DNA from 3 places in the Vibrio chagasii genome. Region 1 is predicted to be linked to each of the others. Evidence: predicted binding sites of a transcription regulator. Region 1 holds the regulator's gene; each other region holds the start of a gene.
The links. The regulator MetJ, encoded in region 1, represses methionine synthesis genes. The targets are predictions, from matches to a motif close to TTAGACNTNTANANGTCTAA.
Positions count from the first base shown of each region.

Region 2: a site for MetJ is predicted at 2,735-2,754, ahead of metN (methionine ABC transporter ATP-binding protein MetN). Genes of this name have one in related genera too.
Region 3: a site for MetJ is predicted at 2,241-2,260, ahead of metH (methionine synthase). Genes of this name have one in related genera too.

Region 1 covers NZ_AP025465.1:3,134,910-3,142,207, reverse strand. Annotated here, with positions in the region: gene cytR (DNA-binding transcriptional regulator CytR) at 1-738, opposite strand, end outside; gene priA (primosomal protein N') at 979-3,180, opposite strand; gene rpmE (50S ribosomal protein L31) at 3,511-3,729, shown strand; gene OCV52_RS14510 (malic enzyme-like NAD(P)-binding protein) at 4,063-5,352, shown strand; gene metJ (met regulon transcriptional regulator MetJ) at 5,549-5,869, opposite strand; gene OCV52_RS14500 (O-succinylhomoserine (thiol)-lyase) at 6,077-7,258, shown strand; gene OCV52_RS14495 (bifunctional aspartate kinase/homoserine dehydrogenase II) at 7,261-7,298, shown strand, end outside.
Region 2 covers NZ_AP025465.1:2,676,613-2,683,910, forward strand. Annotated here, with positions in the region: gene treB (PTS trehalose transporter subunit IIBC) at 1-441, opposite strand, end outside; gene treR (trehalose operon repressor TreR) at 646-1,590, opposite strand; gene OCV52_RS12240 (MliC family protein) at 1,680-2,015, opposite strand; gene gmhB (D-glycero-beta-D-manno-heptose 1,7-bisphosphate 7-phosphatase) at 2,059-2,610, opposite strand; gene metN (methionine ABC transporter ATP-binding protein MetN) at 2,851-3,885, shown strand; gene OCV52_RS12255 (methionine ABC transporter permease) at 3,875-4,558, shown strand; gene OCV52_RS12260 (MetQ/NlpA family lipoprotein) at 4,639-5,448, shown strand; gene OCV52_RS12265 (Zn-ribbon-containing protein) at 5,560-6,336, opposite strand; gene syd (SecY-interacting protein) at 6,341-6,886, opposite strand; gene queF (NADPH-dependent 7-cyano-7-deazaguanine reductase QueF) at 7,030-7,298, shown strand, end outside.
Region 3 covers NZ_AP025465.1:322,522-329,819, forward strand. Annotated here, with positions in the region: tRNA gene OCV52_RS01510 (tRNA-Trp) at 37-113, shown strand; gene OCV52_RS01515 (cation:proton antiporter) at 860-2,140, opposite strand; gene metH (methionine synthase) at 2,309-5,986, shown strand; gene lysC (lysine-sensitive aspartokinase 3) at 6,092-7,298, opposite strand, start outside.

The DNA of each region.
Region 1 (7,298 bases):
ATCGTTGTGACAGAAAATAGCGGTCGGCTGCTCTGGTAGCGCTAACAGTTGACGAACCGCTTGAGCACCCGCTTTGAAGGTAAAATCACCGATGGTGCTGTAGGCTGGGTTCATTGACACGCCAGCACGACGCAGCGCTTGTTGGTAACCTTGCTGACGGAACTTACATAGGGTTGCTGACATTGGGCCAGAGATTTGAGCGATACGCTTATGACCCAATTGAGCAAGGTAGTTCACGGCTTCGAATGCAGAAGTCAGGTTATCGATGTGTACCGTAGGCAGTTCTAGCTCTGGTGCGAACTCACACGCCATTACCATAGGAGGTAGGTTCTTTTGCTCAGACTTGCTGACATCGAACGGGTGGTCGGTGCCTAGTAGTAGCATGCCATCTGCTTGTTTGGTGAAGACGAGATTAACAAACGAAGACTCGCGTTTTTTCTGTTGGCCGCTGTCACCCAGCAGAACGAGGTAATCATTTTCGACAGCAGCATCTTCGATACCACGAATGATTTCTGCGAAATACGGGTCACAGATATCAGGAACGATAGTAATGATGGTTTTTGATTCGTTGCGACGTAAATTTCTAGCTAATGTATTGGGTGAGTATCCAGCTTCAAGTACGGCTGTTTCCACTCGTTTGCGAGTCGAAACTGAGACTTTCTCAGGATTCATCAAAGCTCGTGATACGGTAGCCGTTGAGACGCCTGCTAGCTGGGCAACATCCTTCATTGTCGCCATAAATTAAACCCTCTTTTAAGTTCCTTTGCTGCCTAAGTATCTAAGGCGTGAATAATAAATGTAATCGAATAGATATTATGAAAGTGTTGCTAACACTTTTTTTATTGCAATATTTTATTCGTTTCATCTGCGTAAAGTTACGGCTAGATTAACAAAAATCACATGACTCGTGTGAACTTGCTCACGAGAAATATGAAATATTTGTGAACAAACTTATCATTAGTTTTAACCCGAAGGGGTTTAGCTCAAGTCTTGCGGCTCTATATCGAGCGACCAACGAACTTTTTTCGCGGCGGGTAACATATTAATTGCCGGCTTCGCACTCATTAATAGCTTCTGCATAAGTGAGCGAGTTTGGGTTTGCAAAATCAACTGCCAGCGAGATTTACCCGCTCGCTTCGCCAGTGGCGCAGGGGTTGGGCCTAACACCATGCAATATTGGTCAAACAGTGGGTGTGATTCCAGTGTATGACGAACCTGACGTAGGAACTCTTCCACCAAGCGTGTGTCGTTCGCCTCTGCTCTAAATAGCGTCATAAAGGTGTAAGGTGGCAACATCGCTTGTTTACGCTCTGCTAAGGCCGTTTGAGCAAAGTGGTTATAGTCTTTGTGCAGCAATGCTTGCAGTAATCCGTGCTCTGGGTGGTGCGTTTGTAAGATCACCTCACCAGGCTTACTCGCACGACCTGCGCGACCTGCCACTTGAATGAACAACTGAGCAAGACGCTCAGAGGCTCGGAAGTCACTGCTGTATAAAGAGCCATCGACATCTAATAACGCCACGAGTGTCACGTCAGGGAAGTGGTGGCCTTTAGCTAACATCTGGGTGCCGATAAGGATCTGGTATTCACCTTTGCGAATCGATTCGAGTGCGCTCTCTAGGCTGCCTTTACGGCGAGTGCTGTCACGGTCAATACGAATGGTTTTGTATTCTGGGAATAGCTGACCAAGTTGCGCTTCCAACTGTTCGGTACCCACTCCGACCGTGACCAAGTTTGCTGAACCACAGCCTTGGCAGTTATGCACAATATGTTGCTGCGAGCCACAATGGTGGCAGCGCATTTCGTTGCTGTATTGGTGATAGGTGTAGTAGGCATCACAGCGCTTACACTCGGCTGTCCAACCACAATCGTGACACATCAATGCCGGAGAAAACCCTCGGCGGTTGAGGAACAGCATCACTTGGTTGCCAGATTTCAGGTGTCGTTGCATCTCGGCGATCAATGATGCAGACAAGCCACTTTCTAGGTATTCACCTTTCACATCCAACACTTTATTGGTGGTGGGTAGTGCGACACCGGCACGTGAGGTCAGAGTCAGGTGGCTGTACTTACCGATTTGCGCGTTGTGCAGTGTTTCGAAAGCTGGGGTTGCAGAGCCTAATACCACTGGAATCTGCGCTTTGTGCGCACGCATGATCGCCACATCACGAGCATGGTAGCGTAGGCTATCTTGCTGCTTATATGAGGCGTCGTGTTCTTCATCGACAATAATAATGCCCAAATCGGCAAACGGCGTGAACAGAGCTGAGCGAGTACCTATCACAATGCCGGCAATTTTATCGCGAGCCGATAACCACGCATTTAGGCGCTCTGAATCGTTTAGACCTGAGTGGACAACCTCAACAGGCACATTAAAGCGTCGCTTAAAGCGGTTAATGGTTTGTGGTGTTAGGCCAATCTCTGGTACCAGCACTAACGCTTGTTTACCCTGGTCGAGAATCGGCTTAATCATATTTAGGTAGACTTCCGTCTTGCCTGAACCCGTGACACCTTCTAACAGGAAGCAACCAAAGCTGTTTTGACTATTTACCGTTGCAATTGCGATGGCTTGCTCTTCGTTGAGCTTAGGTTTGTCCTGGTCGTTTTCGAGGTCGGCTGGCCATGGCTGTCGTTTCGGCTTCTTCTCAACCGATTCAATCCAACCTTTTTCTCCCAGTGTTTTGAGAACAGCGCTGCCTACCTCTTGGTCGATGAACTCTTGATGAGGAACGGCACCGTGCTCCAACATGTGCATGACTTTAGCTTGCTTGACCGCGCGACCAAAGCCTTGCATTAACTGATCTCTGCCTGACGGCGTTAGCTGCCACTCAACCAAAGTTGCGAAGTCTGCCGCTTTGCCTTTGCGTAAAGCTCTGGGTAGGGCATTGGCAAAGGTTTCGCCAAGTGGGTATTGATAGAACTGACTGCACCACGTTAATAGTGAGTAGACAGAGTCCGGCCAAACCGGCTGGTTATCTAGCAACGCTTTAATCGGTTTGAGTTTGTCTAGTTCGAATTCTGATTCGTTAACCAGAGCCGTGACAATCCCAGTTAAGGTTTGTCGTCCAAAAGGCACAGAGACTCGACCACCAATAATCGGAAATAGGTGGCTTGGAATCTTGTAATCGAACTGCTTGTCGAGTGGGACAGGCAGCGCCACACGGGCAATCATTGGACGCATAAAGGGACGGCTTTATCTGAGTTGACGAGAGCGAACAGTCTAAAGGATAAGGCGGTTAAATTCGAGAAACAGTTTGGCTGACAAGGGGAAGTGAGTGCCTGAAAGTCGCTGCCGCCAAAGAATTTCAATAGATGAAGAAAATAATATCAATATTGGCGAAAAATGTATCAAATCAGTTGATCCTACTTCACAGATTCATTACTATACTGCACCTTAAAGGTATGGCTTCGTCGCGCTTTAGTGATGAGCGGTGTCTTTATTTCTTTTTTAAACTACGTGTGGTGTGCGGCTTAGAATCGTATAGCGACACGGCCTACTTGAGGTTATCCCATGAAAGCTGGAATCCACCCAGAATACAAAGCAGTTACTGCTACTTGTTCTTGCGGCAACACTTTTGAGTTCAACTCAACGCTAGCAAAAGAATCAATCCACCTAGACGTATGTGACAAATGTCACCCGTTCTACACTGGTAAGCAACGTATCGTAGATACAGGCGGCCGTGTTGATCGCTTCAACAAGCGTTTCGGTGCTCTTTCTAGCAAGAAGTAATTCTCGCTATTTAGACATAAAAAGGACACTTCGGTGTCCTTTTTTGTTGCCTGAAATTTGAGAAAATACAGACTTTCCCCTCAAGCTTTCATTCTCTCCTACACCAAGCAGCTTGCCTCTATATTGAAGGGTAATTCTTCGCTTATTACTCATCACTGCAAATCCGCTCGAAAGTTCAACAAGCGATAGTAATTTCAACTGCTCACTGGTCTTATTAGTAGTGAAATCTCGTTTTTTAATGAGACAGAGGCCTTTACCACCTAGGAACTTTGAAGTACATCCATTAACATGAACAAGATCCCCCTAATAATAATATCCTAGGAACCTACACCTATGTCTGAAGACAGCCGCCAAGATCAATCCTCTCAAGAATTATCACCTCAAGAACAATTCCGTCAGCAAGCTCTTGATTATCATGAGTTCCCAATTCCAGGCAAAATTGCCATTGAGCTGACGAAGCCTGCAAACTCTGCAGAAGACCTAGCACTTGCATACAGCCCAGGCGTGGCTGAGCCTGTTCGTGAGATCGCACAGAACGTTGATAACGTTTATAAGTACACAGGTAAAGGCAACATGGTTGCAGTTATCTCTAACGGTACTGCGATTCTTGGCCTAGGTAACCTTGGTCCAATTGCTTCTAAACCAGTAATGGAAGGTAAAGCGCTACTGTTTAAGCGTTTCGCTGGTTTAGATTCTATCGATATTGAAGTAAAACACCGCACAATCGATGAGTTTGTCGATACAGTTGCGAACATCGCAGATACATTCGGCGGTATCAACCTAGAAGACATCAAAGCACCAGACTGTTTTGAGATTGAACGTCGCCTGATTGAGCGTTGTGATGTACCAGTATTCCACGATGACCAACACGGTACTGCGATCGTAACAGCAGCAGGTATGCTGAACGCGATCGAGCTTCAAGGTAAGAAGCTAGAAGAGTGTAAGATCGTTTGTTTAGGTGCTGGCGCAGCGGCGGTTGCGTGTATGGAGCTACTGATTAAGTGTGGCGCTCAGCGTGAGAAGATCTACATGCTTGACCGTAAGGGTGTGATCCACACTCGTCGTGATGATCTGAACGAATACAAAGAACTATTCGCAAACAACACAGATAAGCGTATGCTTGAAGATGTTATCGAAGGTGCTGACCTATTCTTGGGCGTATCAGGCCCTAACCTACTACCGGCAGAAGCACTAACATTAATGGCTGATAAGCCAGTTGTGTTTGCATGTTCAAACCCAGATCCAGAGATCAAGCCTGAGCTTGCTCACGAAGTTCGTTCTGACCTTATTATGGGTACAGGCCGCAGTGATTACCCTAACCAAGTAAACAACGTACTTTGTTTCCCATTCATTTTCCGTGGTGCACTTGATGTGCGTGCAAGCGAAATCAATGACGAAATGAAGCTTGCAGCGGTTAAAGCCATTCGTGAACTGGCGAAAGAAGAAGTGCCAGCGGAAGTATTAAAAGCAGCGGGTGAGACGTCACTTGAGTTCGGTAAGGGTTACATCATTCCTAAGCCAATGGACCCACGTTTACTTCCTCGCGTAGCGAAAGCAGTAGCAGAAGCGGCCGTTGAATCTGGCGTTGCGCGTATCGAGATGCCTGCTAACTACATGGCATAGAAGCATATGGCATAGCGACTGGATGGAGTAGTCGCTTGTTATAGCGGTTGCTCCATAGAGCACAAATAATAAAAAACCGACTCATCTGGAGTCGGTTTTTTTATGTCTCTTATTCACAGAACACTGATAAGACGAATCAGTAATGTGAACATTCAGCTAAAGCGAATCAATATTGAAGGCAGTGACTGAGTTATTGTTATTCTTCGTCAAACGCTTCGAACTCGATGCCCATTTCTGTCATCAGTTTTTTCACTTCAGCAGGGATATCATCTGGGCGGTCTTTACGAAGGTCTTCATCTGTTGGCAGTGGTTGGCCTGTGTACGCATGTAGAAAAGCTTCACACAGTAGCTCACTGTTTGTTGCATGGCGCAGGTTGTTGATCTGGCGGCGAGTACGCTCGTCAGTAAGCACCTTTAGCACTTTTAAAGGGATAGAAACTGTAATCTTCTTTACTTGTTCGCTTTTCTTTCCATGCTCAGCATATGGGCTTATGTATTCACCATTCCAGTCGGCCATTGCGTACCTTCATCACTTTAGTTGTTAGATTAAATTAATAGTGGTGATTTTAGCGGGATTTACCGCCATAAGCAAAGACATATAGACGTCTAGAAGTGTTGACGTCTCACGTTTATGAAAGTAAAGTGGATAACATATATCTAACACAGCCGCAAAATGCCGACAAGCAGCTGTGACTCTCAGACGCAAACTTGTAAGGAAGCACCTATGAGCAGCCGGAAGCCAGCAACAATCGCAGTACGTACTGGTATCGAGTCAGACACGCAACACCATGCCGTTGTCCCACCTATTTATCTTTCGACTAACTATGGGTTTCCCGCTTTTGGTGAAGTGCCAAAGTACGATTACACCCGTTCAGGTAACCCAAACCGCGGTTTATTAGAAACGGCACTGTTTGAGCTTGAATCGGGCAAAGGTGCAGTGGTTACTAACTGCGGTACTTCTGCACTTAACTTATGGGTTTCTGCTTTCTTAGGCAGTGATGATCTGATTGTCGCACCACACGACTGCTATGGTGGTACTTACCGTTTGTTTAACACTCGCTCACTAAAAGGTGACTTCAAAGTTCTGTTTGTTGATCAATCGGATCAAGCGGCACTGGATGCGGCGATCGCGCTTAAGCCAAAGTTGATCTTAATTGAAACACCATCGAATCCTTTAGTTCGTGTAGTTGATATTGCAGAAACTTGCCGTAAAGCGAAAGAGGTTGGTGCTCTGGTTGCTGTCGACAATACATTTTTGACACCAGTGTTCCAAAAGCCTTTAGAGCTGGGTGCGGATTTTGTTATCCACTCAACGACTAAATACATCAACGGACATTCAGATGTGATTGGTGGTGTGGTGATCACTAAAACAGAAGAGCACGCTGAAGAGCTAGCATGGTGGGGTAACTGTATTGGTGCGACCGGCACACCATTTGATAGCTACATGACGCTACGTGGCATTCGTACGTTAGGTGCTCGTATGCGAGTTCACGAAGAGAGTTCACGTGAAATTCTGGCGTCTCTGCAGCAGCAAGATCTCGTTGGTACAATTTACCACCCAAGCCTTCCTGAACACCCAGGTCATGATATCGCGAAGAAGCAGCAGTCTGGCTTTGGTTCAATGCTGAGTTTTGAGTTTGCGGGCTCATTCGAGGCGCTTAAGTTCTTTGTCGATAAGTTAGAGCTGTTCTCTTTGGCGGAGTCGCTGGGCGGTGTTGAAAGCTTGATTTGTCACCCTGCGTCGATGACGCACCGTGCGATGGGTGAAGAAGCACTGGCAGAAGCGGGCGTTTCTCAACAGTTGCTGCGTCTTTCTGTTGGCCTTGAAGATGCTGAAGATTTGATTGATGACCTCAAGCAAGCGTTTGAAAAAACACAAGGCTTTATCGCTGAAGGGGAGGGGTAACAATGGCAGCCTTTCGCCAGCTACATAAATTTGGTGGTAG
Region 2 (7,298 bases), 460 kb from region 1:
TTCAACTAAGGTTTTGCCATCGAACATGCGAATGTCGCCAATCACATTACGGAAACCAAGAATCAAACCACCAGTAATAATGGCAGGCAGCAGTGGCACAAAAATTTCGGCTAAATGGGAGATACCACGCTCAAGGAAGTTCATGTTCTGACGAGCAGCCAATTTCGCTTCATCCTTTGATGAGGCCTCTTTGCCCGTTTGCTCAATCAGCAGTGCATACACTTCGTCAACTTCGGTGCCAATCACCACTTGAAATTGGCCTGCATTAGTAAAGCAGCCTTTTACTAGCTTGAGCTTTTCGAGTTCTGCTTTATTTGCCTGATCTGTCTCATTCAATACGAAACGTAGTCGAGTCAGGCAGTGGCTGACACTCGCAATATTCTCTTTACCACCAACTAACTCGATAAGACGCGCAATGTCTTGCTTCGCTATCTTACTCATACTACCCCACCCTGGTTTTATTCAATGACTCATCTAAATCATTGAGTAATAACCACTCAGATTTAGATTAATGGGAACATTCCCAAAAGTGGTTATTATAATGCCTAGCTGAATGAAAAATTAAAATGGGAACAGTCCCATTAATTGAAAGAGATCACAGTCTAATTTTAATCTAAGCAGTTCAGTTTCGCTTAGTTGAATGGATTATTGAATCGGTGATTGGGTGTGATGAGAGATCTCTGTGTTACCTAAAAGTTGAGAGATCAATAGATTAGCAGCTAGTTTACCCGCTGATTGGTAGCCCGGATCAATACTAAAGACCCGAGGGAATAGGAAAGAAAGAAGATCGTTACCGCCGACACCAGTCACCACCACATCTTCACGTTGTCGTTCTTGCAAGCGTTTGATGACCCCAAGAGCGAGAGTATCACTGGCACAGACAATCGCTTGAGTCGTTGGAGTGAGTACCTCATCCACCAACTGATAAGCGCTTTCATGATGAAGTTGACCAGTACGATAGTTCGCTATCACTCTACTGTCCTCGCACCAATCTAGGTAAGCTTTTAGACGAAGTTCACCGGTTGATTTATCGCTAGGATCAACCCCAATGAAACCAACATCAGAGATCCCCTGATCCGTTAAATACGCCAACGCCCTATTGATCACCTGTTGGTTGTCATAGTTAATCGAGGTTACGTTCTCAGTGTCCAGCGCAATGACCACGGCTTTATGTCCCCACGCTTCGATCGCGGGGATATCGCAATCCGTGAAGCCAAACACAATGATGCCATCAACGTTACGACGCTTTAGAACTTGTAGGTGCTCGTTGGCTTTTTCTCTGTCGAGCTGGCTTTCCATGATCACCACATCGTAGCCCGCTTGGTACAACTCAGACAGCATGGTGCTGACGGCTTTGTTTTCAGAAGGAGAATCCAAACGAGAGATGATCACGCCAATCACTTTTTGGCTACCACCACGCATCGATTGCGCAGACTTTGAAGGCGTATACCCAGATTCTTGAATTACTCTTTCTACCCTTTCACGGGTTTCAGGTTTCACTTTAGGATCATTGGTCAGAACGCGAGATACGGTCGACTTACCAACACCAGACAGCTTAGCAATATCAAGAATAGTGAGTTTTTTGCTCATAAAAGGTCTAACGTCAAAGGAAGGAAAAGAAGCGGTGAGGGCATCCACCCTCACTTAACTGTTTGTAAATCTTAGCGATTAAAGATGGCTTACTTGCTGCAGTTTCGATACACCACACGACCAAGTTCTAGGCGTGCGTTATCACCTTTGGTACGTAAAGTAACGCTGTTGATTAACTCTCCAGTACCATCATCTAAGATGTACTTGGTTCCTGAGCCAGCCGCTACTTGAGTCAGGCGGTATTCATTTTCAGGTAAACGTAATACCGCTTTTTCATTATCAAGGTAAGCCACTTCAAATGAAACGTCAGACTCACATTGATAAGTCACGAATTGATTGTCCGATGTAGCACTGTCAGGCGCTGCTGACTTAGAGCAACCCATTAGTGCTACCGTACATAGAGATGCTACTAACATAGCTTTCATACTTCGTTCCTCATCTTTATACCATTGAAGGTAGTGAAATGTCTTAGCCTTTTAGGAAAGCAGGCACGTCCGCAATGCTATCAAGGACAACACTTGCCAAGGCTTCACCCTTTTCAGTGATTGGTTTACCGGTTCTTACCAATACCTTAGTGCCAACACCTGCCGCTTCTGCAGCCATCATGTCTTCAGCTTTATCGCCGATCATCACAGAGTTAGCCATATCAATCTTTAGAAAGTCACGCGCGGAAATGAACATGCCAGGCTTTGGCTTACGACAATCACAATCTTGTTTGTAGTCACCAATGCCGTGTTCAGCGTGGTGAGGGCAGTAGTAAATACCATCTAGCTCAACGCCATTATCGACAAAGTTCCAATCCATCCACTGCGTTAAAGAGAGAAAACGGTCTTCACTAAACATGCCACGAGCAATACCAGACTGGTTCGTCACAAGCACCAATAAATAACCCATATCTTTAAACGCTTTCGCCGCTTCAAACACACCATCGATGTATTCAAAATCATGCTCATCATGTACGTAGCCGTGATCAACGTTAATCACACCATCACGATCTAAAAAAACAGCAGGTTTAGACAAAATTTTGTTCTCTATCAACTCTCTATTAATCATTAATTATTACACGCTTTATTTGCTTCATCACTATCTATTTAGTTTTGCGTTCGTTAACGATTTGTTTCCCTCTCAGCAATACAATCGACGTTTAGCCGTCTAGACGTAAAAATATCTATTGACTTAGATCACGGAACACCATAGCATCATCTGTAAATCGAGCGAGCTATCGACATATTATTCTGTTCTACCTGCACGGGTTTCTCTATGATTAAAGTGAATCAAGTCAATAAGGTTTTTTATCAAGGCACTAAAGAAATCAATGCCTTAATTGATATCAACCTCCACATTCCTCAAGGTCAAATCTTTGGAGTCATCGGCTCTTCAGGTGCAGGCAAAAGTACCCTAATCCGCTGTGTAAATATGTTGGAAGCCCCAACTTCAGGTGAAGTGATTGTTGACGGTATCGACCTAACAAAACTGAGCAAATCAGAACTTAGCGAAGCACGCCGTAACATCGGCATGATTTTCCAGCACTTCAACCTGCTGTCTTCTCGTACTGTATTTAACAATGTAGCACTACCTCTAGAACTAGCTGGTAAAGATAAAGCGGTTATCGAAGCGAAAGTCAGCGAGCTCCTTGAACTGGTAGGCCTTGCAGACAAGCGTGATACTTACCCTGCAAACCTAAGTGGCGGTCAAAAGCAGCGTGTCGCGATTGCTCGTGCATTGGCATCAGACCCGAAAGTACTACTGTGTGATGAAGCGACCAGTGCTCTGGATCCCGCAACCACTCAATCGATTCTTGAACTGCTGCGTGAAATCAACCGCAAGCTAAACATTACTATCCTGCTTATTACGCATGAAATGGATGTGGTTAAGAGCATCTGTCACGAAGTGGCGATCATCGGTGGTGGTGAATTGGTAGAGAAAGGCACGGTTGGCGATATCTTTGCGCATCCTAAGACTGAGTTAGCGCATCAATTTATTCGTTCAACCTTAGATCTAACAATCCCTGAAGATTACCAAGCGCGCTTACAAGAAACTCGAGTAGATGGCAGTTACCCTCTGGTACGCCTGGAGTTCACAGGTGCAACCGTTGATGCTCCGCTAATGACGCAAATCGCTCGTAAATTTAATATCGATGTCAGCATTCTAAGTTCTGACCTTGATTACGCTGGCGGCGTGAAGTTCGGCATGATGGTGGCTGAACTGTTCGGCAACGAAGTAGATGATAATGCTGCTATCCAATTCCTACGCGATAACAATGTAAAAGTAGAGGTGCTTGGTTATGTCCTTTAGTTTCAACGAGATTGCTGACTGGATCAGCCTTAACGGTAACCTTCTATTAGAAGCAACTGGCGAAACACTTTACATGGTTGCTGTGGCAGGCATTGTTGGCTTTGCTGTCGGTATTCCCCTAGGCGTGATTCTACACACCACCAAAAAAGGCGGTTTGCTAGAAAACACTAAGCTTAACCAAATTCTTGGTGCGGTAGTCAACGTAGGCCGTTCAGTACCTTTCTTGGTATTGATGGTTGCGATTATCCCACTGACTAAGATGCTGATTGGTACCTTTATCGGTACAACAGCGGCAATTGTTCCACTGACTATTGGCGCAATCCCATTTGTTGCTCGTCTTATCGAAAGTGCACTGCTTGAAGTACCAACAGGTCTAGTAGAAGCAGCGCAATCAATGGGCGCGACACCAACACAAATCATTAGCAAAGTTCTGCTTCCTGAAGCACTACCGACTATTATCAACTCAGTAACCATCACACTCGTTACCCTAGTGAGCTACTCAGCAATGGCAGGTACAGTTGGCGGTGGCGGCCTAGGCGATGTGGCTATTCGTTACGGATTCCACCGTTACGATGTGACCATCATGGCAGTGACCGTAGTGATGTTGATTGTGCTTGTACAAATTATTCAATCGATCGGTGATTCATTAGTTCGCCGTGTTGACCACAGATAAGACTCAGCGTTTACACGCAAACAATCTAAGAACAGAGTCGTCTGAACCAAATTAAATAGATTTATTAAAAGGAGATTATTATGAAATTTAGCCTTAAAGGTTTACTAACTATCGCAGCGGCAGCTTCAGCGCTAGTTCTAGCAGGTTGTGGTGATAAAGAAGTCGACACTTCTAAAGTAAAAGTGGGTGTAATGGCAGGTGCTGAAGCTCAGGTTGCAGAAGTTGCAGCTAAAGTAGCGAAAGAGAAGTACGGCCTAGATGTTGAACTAGTAACGTTCACTGATTACGTAACACCAAACGCAGCACTAGATGACGGTTCTATCGACATCAACGCATTCCAACACGCACCGTACCTAGATCAGCAAGTGGCTGACCGTGGTTACAAACTGACAATCGCTGGTAACACGTTTGTTTACCCAATTGCGGGTTACTCGAAAGAAGTGAAATCGGTAGATGAAATCCAAGATGGCGCGCGCATCGCTGTACCAAACGATCCGACAAACCTAGGTCGTTCTCTACTGCTTCTTGAGCAACAAGGTCTACTTGAGCTTCGTGAAGGCGCTGGTCTTCTAGCAACAATACGTGACATCGTTAAGAACCCTAAGAACCTAACGATTGTTGAGCTAGACGCAGCACAACTACCACGTTCTCTTGATGACGTAGCTCTGTCTGTCATCAACACAACTTACGCGAGCTCTATCAACCTGACTCCACAAAAAGATGGCGTATTCGTTGAAGACAAAGAGTCTCCATACGTGAACCTAATCGTGTCTCGTGAAGAGAACCTAAACGCTGAGAACGTACAAAACTTCGTTAAAGCTTACCAAACTGAAGAAGTGTACAACGCAGCTTCTGACATCTTCCAAGGTGGCGTAGTTAAAGGCTGGTAATCTGCCTCGCTTCACTACCCTATAGATACCAAAAGGGGCTGACATTGTGTCAGCCCCTTTTTCGATCACTCGAAGCTCACTCATGAGCCTATCGTGCTAAGAACACCGTCGTTACTTTAGCTGATCCCAAGAGATGTTTGATACCAAACGGCAATCATCACACTTGAAATAGAAAATATCGTGGATCGGCGCATCTAGCAGCCATTCGCCACCACATTGCGGACATTTACGCTCTTTTTCGTCTTTCAAACTAATGCCACCTACACGGTACAAGTAGTAGTAAGTAGGAATCTTAGTCAGATACTCGATACGCCCTCTTAAGCCCCAACCGCGTTTAAACAGTACGCTTTTGGTATCGCTGATTTCCGTCAAGGTCGCGTGTTCAGCTCGACAACCACCACCCATTTGTACTTCATCACAGGCTTGCCATTCCGTCTGCCATTTCAGCACGGCTTTATGGTCGCCATTAAAGGTAGGTGGATTACGGTATAGTGGGATCGGCAACAAGCTATCACCACTGCGTAGCGGTGAACAGGTATGCACAAAGGTGGTGTACAGTACTTGCCAACTAGGCGCTTCATCTTCAGCCACTTCTTCTGAGTTCAAATCTCGACCCAGCAAGCGCATTTTAGGAGTAAGCAGGCTCGCATTAGACAGACGATCTAAGCACACTTTCACAAAATCTGAGTGATTACGGGGGTGTAAGCTATCTTGCTCCGGGCAGACAACACGAACGTAAAACTCGCCGTCACCCATCACGATAGGAAACTCACGGCCTAGCACTTGTCCGTTATAACGCAGTGCATCCATTAAGCCATTCACCGCCTTGTCGACAGCGCTTACCGTTGTGTTATCAAAACACTCAAATTGAAGTTCTAGTACGTACATCTATCTATACCGCTGGTTGTAACTTTTCTAAAAACTCAGCCAATGTCTCAGCGAGTACATCACGATTTTTGGTGCCTAAGCGCTCTAAAATCACGTTGCCAGTTAAGTTACAGATAGAGATAACATCCAGCTCTGCATCAGTCGCTGCGATGAAAACCGTCGGTTTCAGCTTTAGACGACGCTGCGTTACCAAGTGACCTAGAATGTTTTCTTGCAGGCATTCGAAGTCTTCATCACTCCAAATTTGCAAAAGTGTCAGCTCATTACCGTCAAACGTCGCATTCATATCTGCGCTGTATTGAGCGCCATAGAAGATTTTGATGTCTTCATGCAGCGTTAGCTCGATGCCTGTTTCTACGTTAGTAAAATCAGCGAATTGCTCACGTGGGTAGTGTTTCCATAACACAGCGTCACCGCTCTTTTCTTCTACGCATGGCGATACGATGTCCACCAACTCCTCATTGCGAGGTAAGCTTTGGTGTTGCTGTTGCCACGCGTCAACGTATCGCTGACTAAAAGAAACCAGTGCGTCTTGAGCACGTTGAGTCATGAAAATCTCCTAAACACATAATAATAAATAGAATCTGAGCCTTTCCTTGCCAAATAAGCTTGTCTAATAAGCGATGACGTAATGACAGGGTAAAGGGGATTCAGTAAAATCGACCCCATTCTAATCGAATTTGAAACGAAAGTATGAGCAAATATTCTGACGCAAAAGAACTAGCGGGTTTAACGCTGGGCCAAAAAACTGAGTACTCTAACCAATACGATGCAAGTTTATTGCAACCAGTACCGCGTAGCCTGAATCGTGACGATCTAGCGCTAAACGGCGAGTTGCCTTTTATTGGTCATGATATTTGGACTATGTACGAGCTTTCATGGCTGAATACAAATGGCCTGCCACAAGTGGCGGTAGGTGAAGTTTTCATCCCAGCAACGAGCCCAAATTTAATTGAATCAAA
Region 3 (7,298 bases), 600 kb from region 1:
GCGAGGCTTTTTCGAATCTAAAGTACAAAAAGTTTTAGGGGTGTAGCTCCAATTGGCAGAGCAGCGGATTCCAAATCCGCGTGTTGGGAGTTCGAATCTCTCCACCCCTGCCACATTGAAAGGCTCTAGCAGAAATGCTAGAGCCTTTTTGCTTTCTGAATCTAATAATACTCTATTGGCAGAGCCGCGGATTCCCCTACTTACCAAAACTGTGCGTGTTGGGAGTTTATGCCTCAACCCTTGCCATATACTAAGCCTCAGCAGAAATGCTGAGGTTTTTTTTCGCGAAGCAAAGTTGGAATAACTACGCGTTCCCCTAGCTCGCCAGCTCAGTCTAATCTCTCCATTCCTGCCATATTTAAGTCTTTAGAGTGCGCGTCCCAGCAAAATGCTAGAGCCTTTATTATTCCTGTCATCTTTAGAAGTAACGCTAGAAGTACCAAGTGATCTCTATCTAGCCAATACTCATTTTGCTCTATAGTTCCGCTAGTTAATAACTAACGCTATTCTAGCGAGACATTGATTCCCGTTCTTTGTGTTTCCAGGTGAAAGGTGAAGTCTTTCGATTGAAGCTAATATAACTTGAGAGTGGGTTATTGGGGAGGCTAGTGAGTGTGCAGAACAATGAGGTATCTGTAGGACTTAACCTCCTGAAAGAGTTCCGGCCAAATTTAGTACTCCCCCTAAATTAAGGTTTTCGATTACTCCAATAATAGTGGTATCAAATATCTATATAAGCTTCTATGTTCTACACATACCTTTCAGCGATAGCTTCAGTGTGGGAATTGGTGAGTTTGACTTTCATTAGGTATAAAAAAGGCCACCTAAAGTAGGTGGCCTTGGTTAATCTATCTAGGTGTTAATCTAGCTCTTTCTCTGCTTGTTTTGCTTTCTCTATCATAGGAGTAATTGTCGAGCCTTGAACCAGAATCGAGAACACCACTACGGCATAGGTCATGACAAGGATTATCTCTTTAACATCTATCGCTTTGTCTTCAATTACCCAGATACCGGAAGGGATTGATAGAGCCATGGCTAGTGCTAAGCCTCCACGTAAGCCGCCCCAAGTTAGAATCTTAATCGACCATGGGTTGTAAGTTCTAAAGCGCTTAAATCCAATGTACGACAAGAAAACACTCAGGTAGCGTGCACTCAATACTAGAGGAACTGCGAATGCCATTAAGATCCAGTCTTCTTGGTGGAATTTGAACAGCAGCATCGACATACCAATCAATAAGAACAATACGCCATTTAAGAACTCATCTATTAGTTCCCAGAAGTGGTCAAGGTGGTCTTCACTCTCTTTAGAGAAGCCGATAAAGCGAGTCCAGTTACCAATCATGATACCTGATACCACCATAGCTAATGGACCTGATACGTGGAGAACTTCAGCAAAAGCATAACCTGCAGTAGGGACACCAATGGTGAGTAGCAATTCCATTGAGTGGTCATCAGTATTACTGATTAGGTAGTGGAATATAAGACCTAATGCAAAACCATAAACGATACCGCCAATAGCCTCTTGGACAAATAGCATGGTCACGCTGCCAACTGTCGGTGCTTCTGTGCCAAACGCAATGGTGAATAGAGTGACGAAGATTACCAAGCCAAAACCATCGTTAAATAGCGATTCACCTTCAATCTGAGTTGAGATTCGTTTCGGTGCATCGAGTTTCTTTACTATGGCTAAAACAGCGATTGGGTCGGTAGGGGAGATAAGAGAACCGAATAGTAAGCAGTAAATGAGATCGAATTGGATGCCGATGAACTGACAGAAACCATAAAGAACAAAACCAATAAAGAAGGTCGAGAAAAGAGTAGCGCCGAGTGCGAGCACTGTGATTTCCCACTTTTGGTCTTTTAGGTTTGGTAGTTTTATCCCTAAACCGCCTGCGAATAGTAAGAAGCCTAATATCCCTTTAAGTAGGAAGTCTTCAAAGTTGATACTGGCAACCGTTTCAGAAGCAATGTCGGCCAACTGAAACCAGTTGTTTTGGCCCGCAATGATAATTAAAAGAGACAGCATCATTGAGCCTGCTGTGATGGCGATGGTTGTTTGCATTTTACCAATTTTGCTATTAACAAAGGCAATGAGCATGGCTGCAGCAGACAAGAAGCATAAGGTGTAATAGACCGACATTGGGGTACCAACATGTAACAAAGTATGAATATGAATTTTCGTTGTCTCATGCTCAAATAGCAAACACTTTTTGTCAGGACTCGGTAATCAATTTCCTCTTTTAGACGTCTAGACTCCTTTTTAATGTGTGATAGGATGGAAGCATAATTAAAGGAATGAGGTTGTACCGTGGGAAGTAATGTAAGGCAAAAGATTGATGCTCTGTTGAAGCAACGAATTTTACTGATTGATGGTGGCATGGGTACCATGATTCAGGACTATAAATTGGAAGAGCAAGACTATCGTGGTGAACGCTTTGCGGATTGGCATAGTGACTTAAAGGGTAACAATGACCTTTTGGTACTTACACAACCTAAGCTTATCAAAGATATTCATTCGCAATATTTGGAAGCTGGGGCAGACATCCTTGAAACCAATACTTTTAACGCTACAACCATTGCTATGGCCGACTACGATATGGAAAGCCTTAGTGAAGAAATTAACTTTGCAGCAGCCAAGTTAGCACGAGAAGCCGCTGACGAATGGACTGCAAAGACTCCTGAAAAACCTCGTTTCGTTGCCGGCGTCTTAGGCCCAACAAACCGTACTTGTTCTATCTCTCCAGATGTTAATGATCCGGGTTATCGTAATGTGAGTTTTGATGAGTTAGTCGAGGCCTACTCTGAATCGACTCGCGCGCTGATCAAAGGTGGCTCAGACCTTATTCTTATCGAAACCATCTTCGATACACTCAATGCTAAAGCGTGTGCTTTTGCAGTGGAATCTGTTTTCGAAGAAGTAGGCATCACTTTACCGGTCATGATCTCTGGCACCATTACTGATGCATCAGGTCGTACGCTTTCAGGGCAGACGACGGAAGCTTTCTATAACGCCCTTCGTCATGTTAAGCCTATCTCGTTTGGTTTGAACTGTGCATTAGGCCCTGATGAGCTGCGTGAGTATGTTGGCGAGATGTCTCGTATCTCAGAGAGTTATGTTTCTGCTCACCCTAACGCAGGCTTACCTAACGCATTTGGCGAGTATGACCTTTCACCTGAAGACATGGCAGAGCACGTTAAAGAATGGGCTGAAAGTGGCTTCTTGAACTTGATTGGTGGCTGTTGTGGTACTACGCCAGAACATATTCGTCAAATGGCAGAAGCGGTTGAAGGTGTAACTCCTCGCCAATTGCCGGACCTACCTGTGTCGTGTCGTTTATCCGGTTTAGAACCTCTGACCATTGCAAAAGAGTCTCTGTTTGTAAACGTAGGTGAGCGAACGAACGTGACCGGTTCTGCGCGCTTCAAACGCTTGATCAAAGAAGAGCTTTACGATGAGGCATTGAGTGTTGCTCGTGAGCAAGTTGAAAATGGTGCCCAGATCATCGATATCAATATGGATGAAGGAATGCTAGACGCTGAAGCGTGTATGGTTAAATTCCTTAATCTATGTGCCTCTGAGCCAGAGATTTCAAAAGTCCCAGTAATGGTCGATTCATCAAAATGGGAGGTTATTGAAGCCGGCCTGAAATGTATTCAGGGTAAAGGTATCGTTAACTCAATTTCTCTTAAAGAAGGTAAAGAGAAGTTCGTCGAGCAAGCGAAGTTGGTTCGCCGCTATGGTGCAGCCGTAATCGTGATGGCGTTCGATGAAGTCGGTCAGGCAGATACACGTGAACGTAAAGTCGAGATCTGTACCAATGCTTACAACATTCTTGTTGATGAGGTTGGCTTCCCACCTGAAGACATTATTTTTGACCCAAACATCTTCGCGGTTGCGACTGGTATTGAAGAGCATAACAACTATGCGGTTGATTTCATTGAAGCGGTAGGCGATATCAAGCGCGGCCTACCTCATGCGATGATCTCGGGTGGTGTATCGAACGTGTCATTCTCATTCCGAGGTAATAACTACGTTCGTGAGGCAATCCACGCTGTATTCTTATACCACTGTTTTAAAAATGGTATGGATATGGGCATCGTAAACGCTGGTCAGCTGGAAATTTACGATAACGTGCCAGAAGATCTGCGTGATGCTGTTGAAGATGTTGTACTAAACCGTCGTGAAGACTCTACGGAACGCTTGCTGGATATGGCAACCGAGTATCTAGAGCGAGCGGTTGGTAAAGTTGAAGATAAATCAGCACTCGAGTGGCGCACTTGGCCTGTAGAGAAGCGTTTAGAGCACTCTTTGGTCAAAGGTATTACTGACTTCATCGTTGAAGATACTGAAGAAGCACGTGTCAATTCAGCTCGACCAATTGAGGTAATTGAAGGTCCGCTAATGGACGGCATGAACGTGGTCGGCGACTTGTTTGGTGCAGGCAAGATGTTCCTCCCTCAAGTTGTTAAATCGGCCCGTGTAATGAAGCAAGCTGTAGCCCACTTGGAGCCGTTTATTAATGCATCCAAAGAAGTTGGTGCGAGTAACGGTAAGATCCTTCTCGCGACAGTTAAGGGCGATGTTCATGATATTGGTAAGAACATTGTTGGCGTCGTTCTTCAATGTAATAACTATGACATCATCGACCTAGGCGTGATGGTTTCATGTGAAAAAATTCTCAAAGTCGCGAAAGAAGAAAACGTCGATATTATTGGTCTTTCTGGCCTGATTACTCCATCCCTTGATGAAATGGTGCATGTTGCCAAAGAAATGGAACGACAAGGCTTTAAGTTACCACTATTGATTGGTGGTGCTACGACATCCAAGGCGCATACTGCTGTTAAAATTGAACAGAATTACTCAGAACCGGTGGTCTACGTTAATAACGCTTCTCGTGCAGTTGGCGTATGTACCTCACTACTTTCTGAAGAGCTAAAACCTGCCTTCGTTGAGAAGTTGGACTTAGATTACGAGCGCGTTCGCGATCAGCATAATCGTAAGAAGCCTCGCACTAAGCCAGTGACACTCGAGCAAGCTCGCGCAAATAAAGTGGCGATTGATTGGGACGCATATACTCCGCCAGCACCAGCTAAACCGGGTGTGCATGTATTCAATGATTTTGATGTGGCAACACTGCGTAACTATATCGACTGGACACCATTCTTCATGACATGGTCATTAGTCGGTAAGTACCCAGCTATTCTTGACCACGAAGAGGTGGGCGAAGAGGCAAAACGTTTATTCAAAGATGCGAACGAGTTACTGGATCGTGTAGAGAAAGAGAAGCTACTTGAAGCCCGTGGTATGTGTGCGATGTTCCCTGCTAACAGTGTTGGTGATGACATTGAGGTGTATACCGATGAGTCTCGTACCGAGGTTCTCAAAGTTCTACATAACCTTCGCCAACAGACTGAGAAGCCTAAAGGCTTTAACTACTGTTTGTCAGATTACATTGCTCCAAAAGAAAGCGGTAAAGCGGACTGGATTGGTGGTTTTGCTGTGACAGGCGGTATTGGTGAGCGTGAGCTAGCGGATGAATACAAGGCCAATGGTGATGACTACAATGCCATCATGATTCAGGCTGTGGCTGATCGACTGGCTGAAGCGTTTGCTGAATACCTACACCAAGAGGTACGAAAGGACATTTGGGGTTACGCTCCAGATGAAGACTTATCTAACGATGATCTGATTCGAGAGAAATACCAAGGTATTCGTCCTGCTCCTGGTTATCCTGCTTGCCCTGAGCATACAGAGAAGGGCACGTTGTGGGAGTTGATGGATGTTGAGAGGACCATCGATATGTCACTGACGTCCAGCTATGCGATGTGGCCTGGTGCTTCAGTTTCTGGGATGTACTTCTCTCACCCTGATTCTCGATACTTTGCGATTGCTCAGATTCAACAGGATCAAGTAGACAGCTATGCTGACCGTAAGGGTTGGGATATGTTGGAAGCTGAGAAGTGGCTAGGTCCAAATATTAACTAGCTATTAAATCCGCGAGTTACTTGTAAAAATAGAAAGGGTTGCTTAATTGCAACCCTTTTTGTATCTGTACTTTGAGCGTTGAACTCTTATTAATTCACTATCGCCTTATTCGAATAGCTCTTGATGCAGCTTTTGAATCGCCTGTTTAGAGACTGACTCATTGAGCAGGAAGCATAAGTTATGAGGGCTTGCCCCGTAACAAATCATGCGCAGGTTGAAATCTTCAAGGGTGCTGAATACTTGCTTAGCGTAGCCTTTACTTTCACTCATGTTATTACCAATCAATGCCACCAAACATAGGTCATGTTCTACATCGACTGAACACAGTTCTTCTAGCTCAAGACGTGCTGCTTCTGGTAATTCAGGAGCACCACCAGATGTATCAGTTTGATCTAGGGTGAGTGAAACACTGATCTCAGAGGTAGTGATAAGATCAACGGAGATCTTATGTTTAGCAAGGATCTCGAATACTTTCGCAAGGAAACCGTAAGCATGGAACATATTAGCGCTACGTAGTGTAACCATGGTTTGGTTGCAGCGAAGGGCCAGGGCTCTGAACAGTGGGGAGCTTTCCACCTCTTGACGGATCCAAGTTCCACCTAATTCTGGTGCTTTTGAAGAGCCGACAAACACCGGAATTTGGTGACGTAATGCTGGAACTAGCGTTGATGGGTGCAGGATCTTCGCTCCAAAGTTTGCCATCTCAGATGCTTCACTGAAGCTGATTTCTGGGATTGGAGAAGCTTTAGGTGCAATACGAGGGTCGGTGGTGTAGATGCCTGGAACATCCGTCCAAATTTCTAAGCCAATCGCTTGTACTGACTCTGCAATAAGCGCTGCCGAGTAATCACTACCACCACGACCTAAGGTTGTTGTGTTGCCGTCATTGTCTGCACCAATAAAGCCTTGTGTGACTACAACTTGTTGTTGGCACAATGGAATCAGTTTCTCTTTCGCTAGCACTGAAATTTCTTCAAGCTGAGGTTCTGCTTTTCCGAAGTCATCATTGGTGCGCATCACTTCTCTGATATCGAAGCGAACCGCAGGTGCACCTCGTTCTCGAAGGATTTGAGCAAGAAGGTGTGTCGACATCAACTCACCACACGCAACTAAGTGGTCGGTTAACTTAGTGCTTGTTTGAAATGATGCAGCCTCGGCAGCGCTCGCAATGTCGTCAAGAATGGAGTGAACTTCTTTTTCGACGCTGGTTGGGTCAGCAAGTTGGTCAAGAATTGCATTATGAATGTCCGTCAACTGGGTCATCACTTCCTGACGGCGAGTTTTGTCTTGCACACCGTTTGCCAGTTCGACA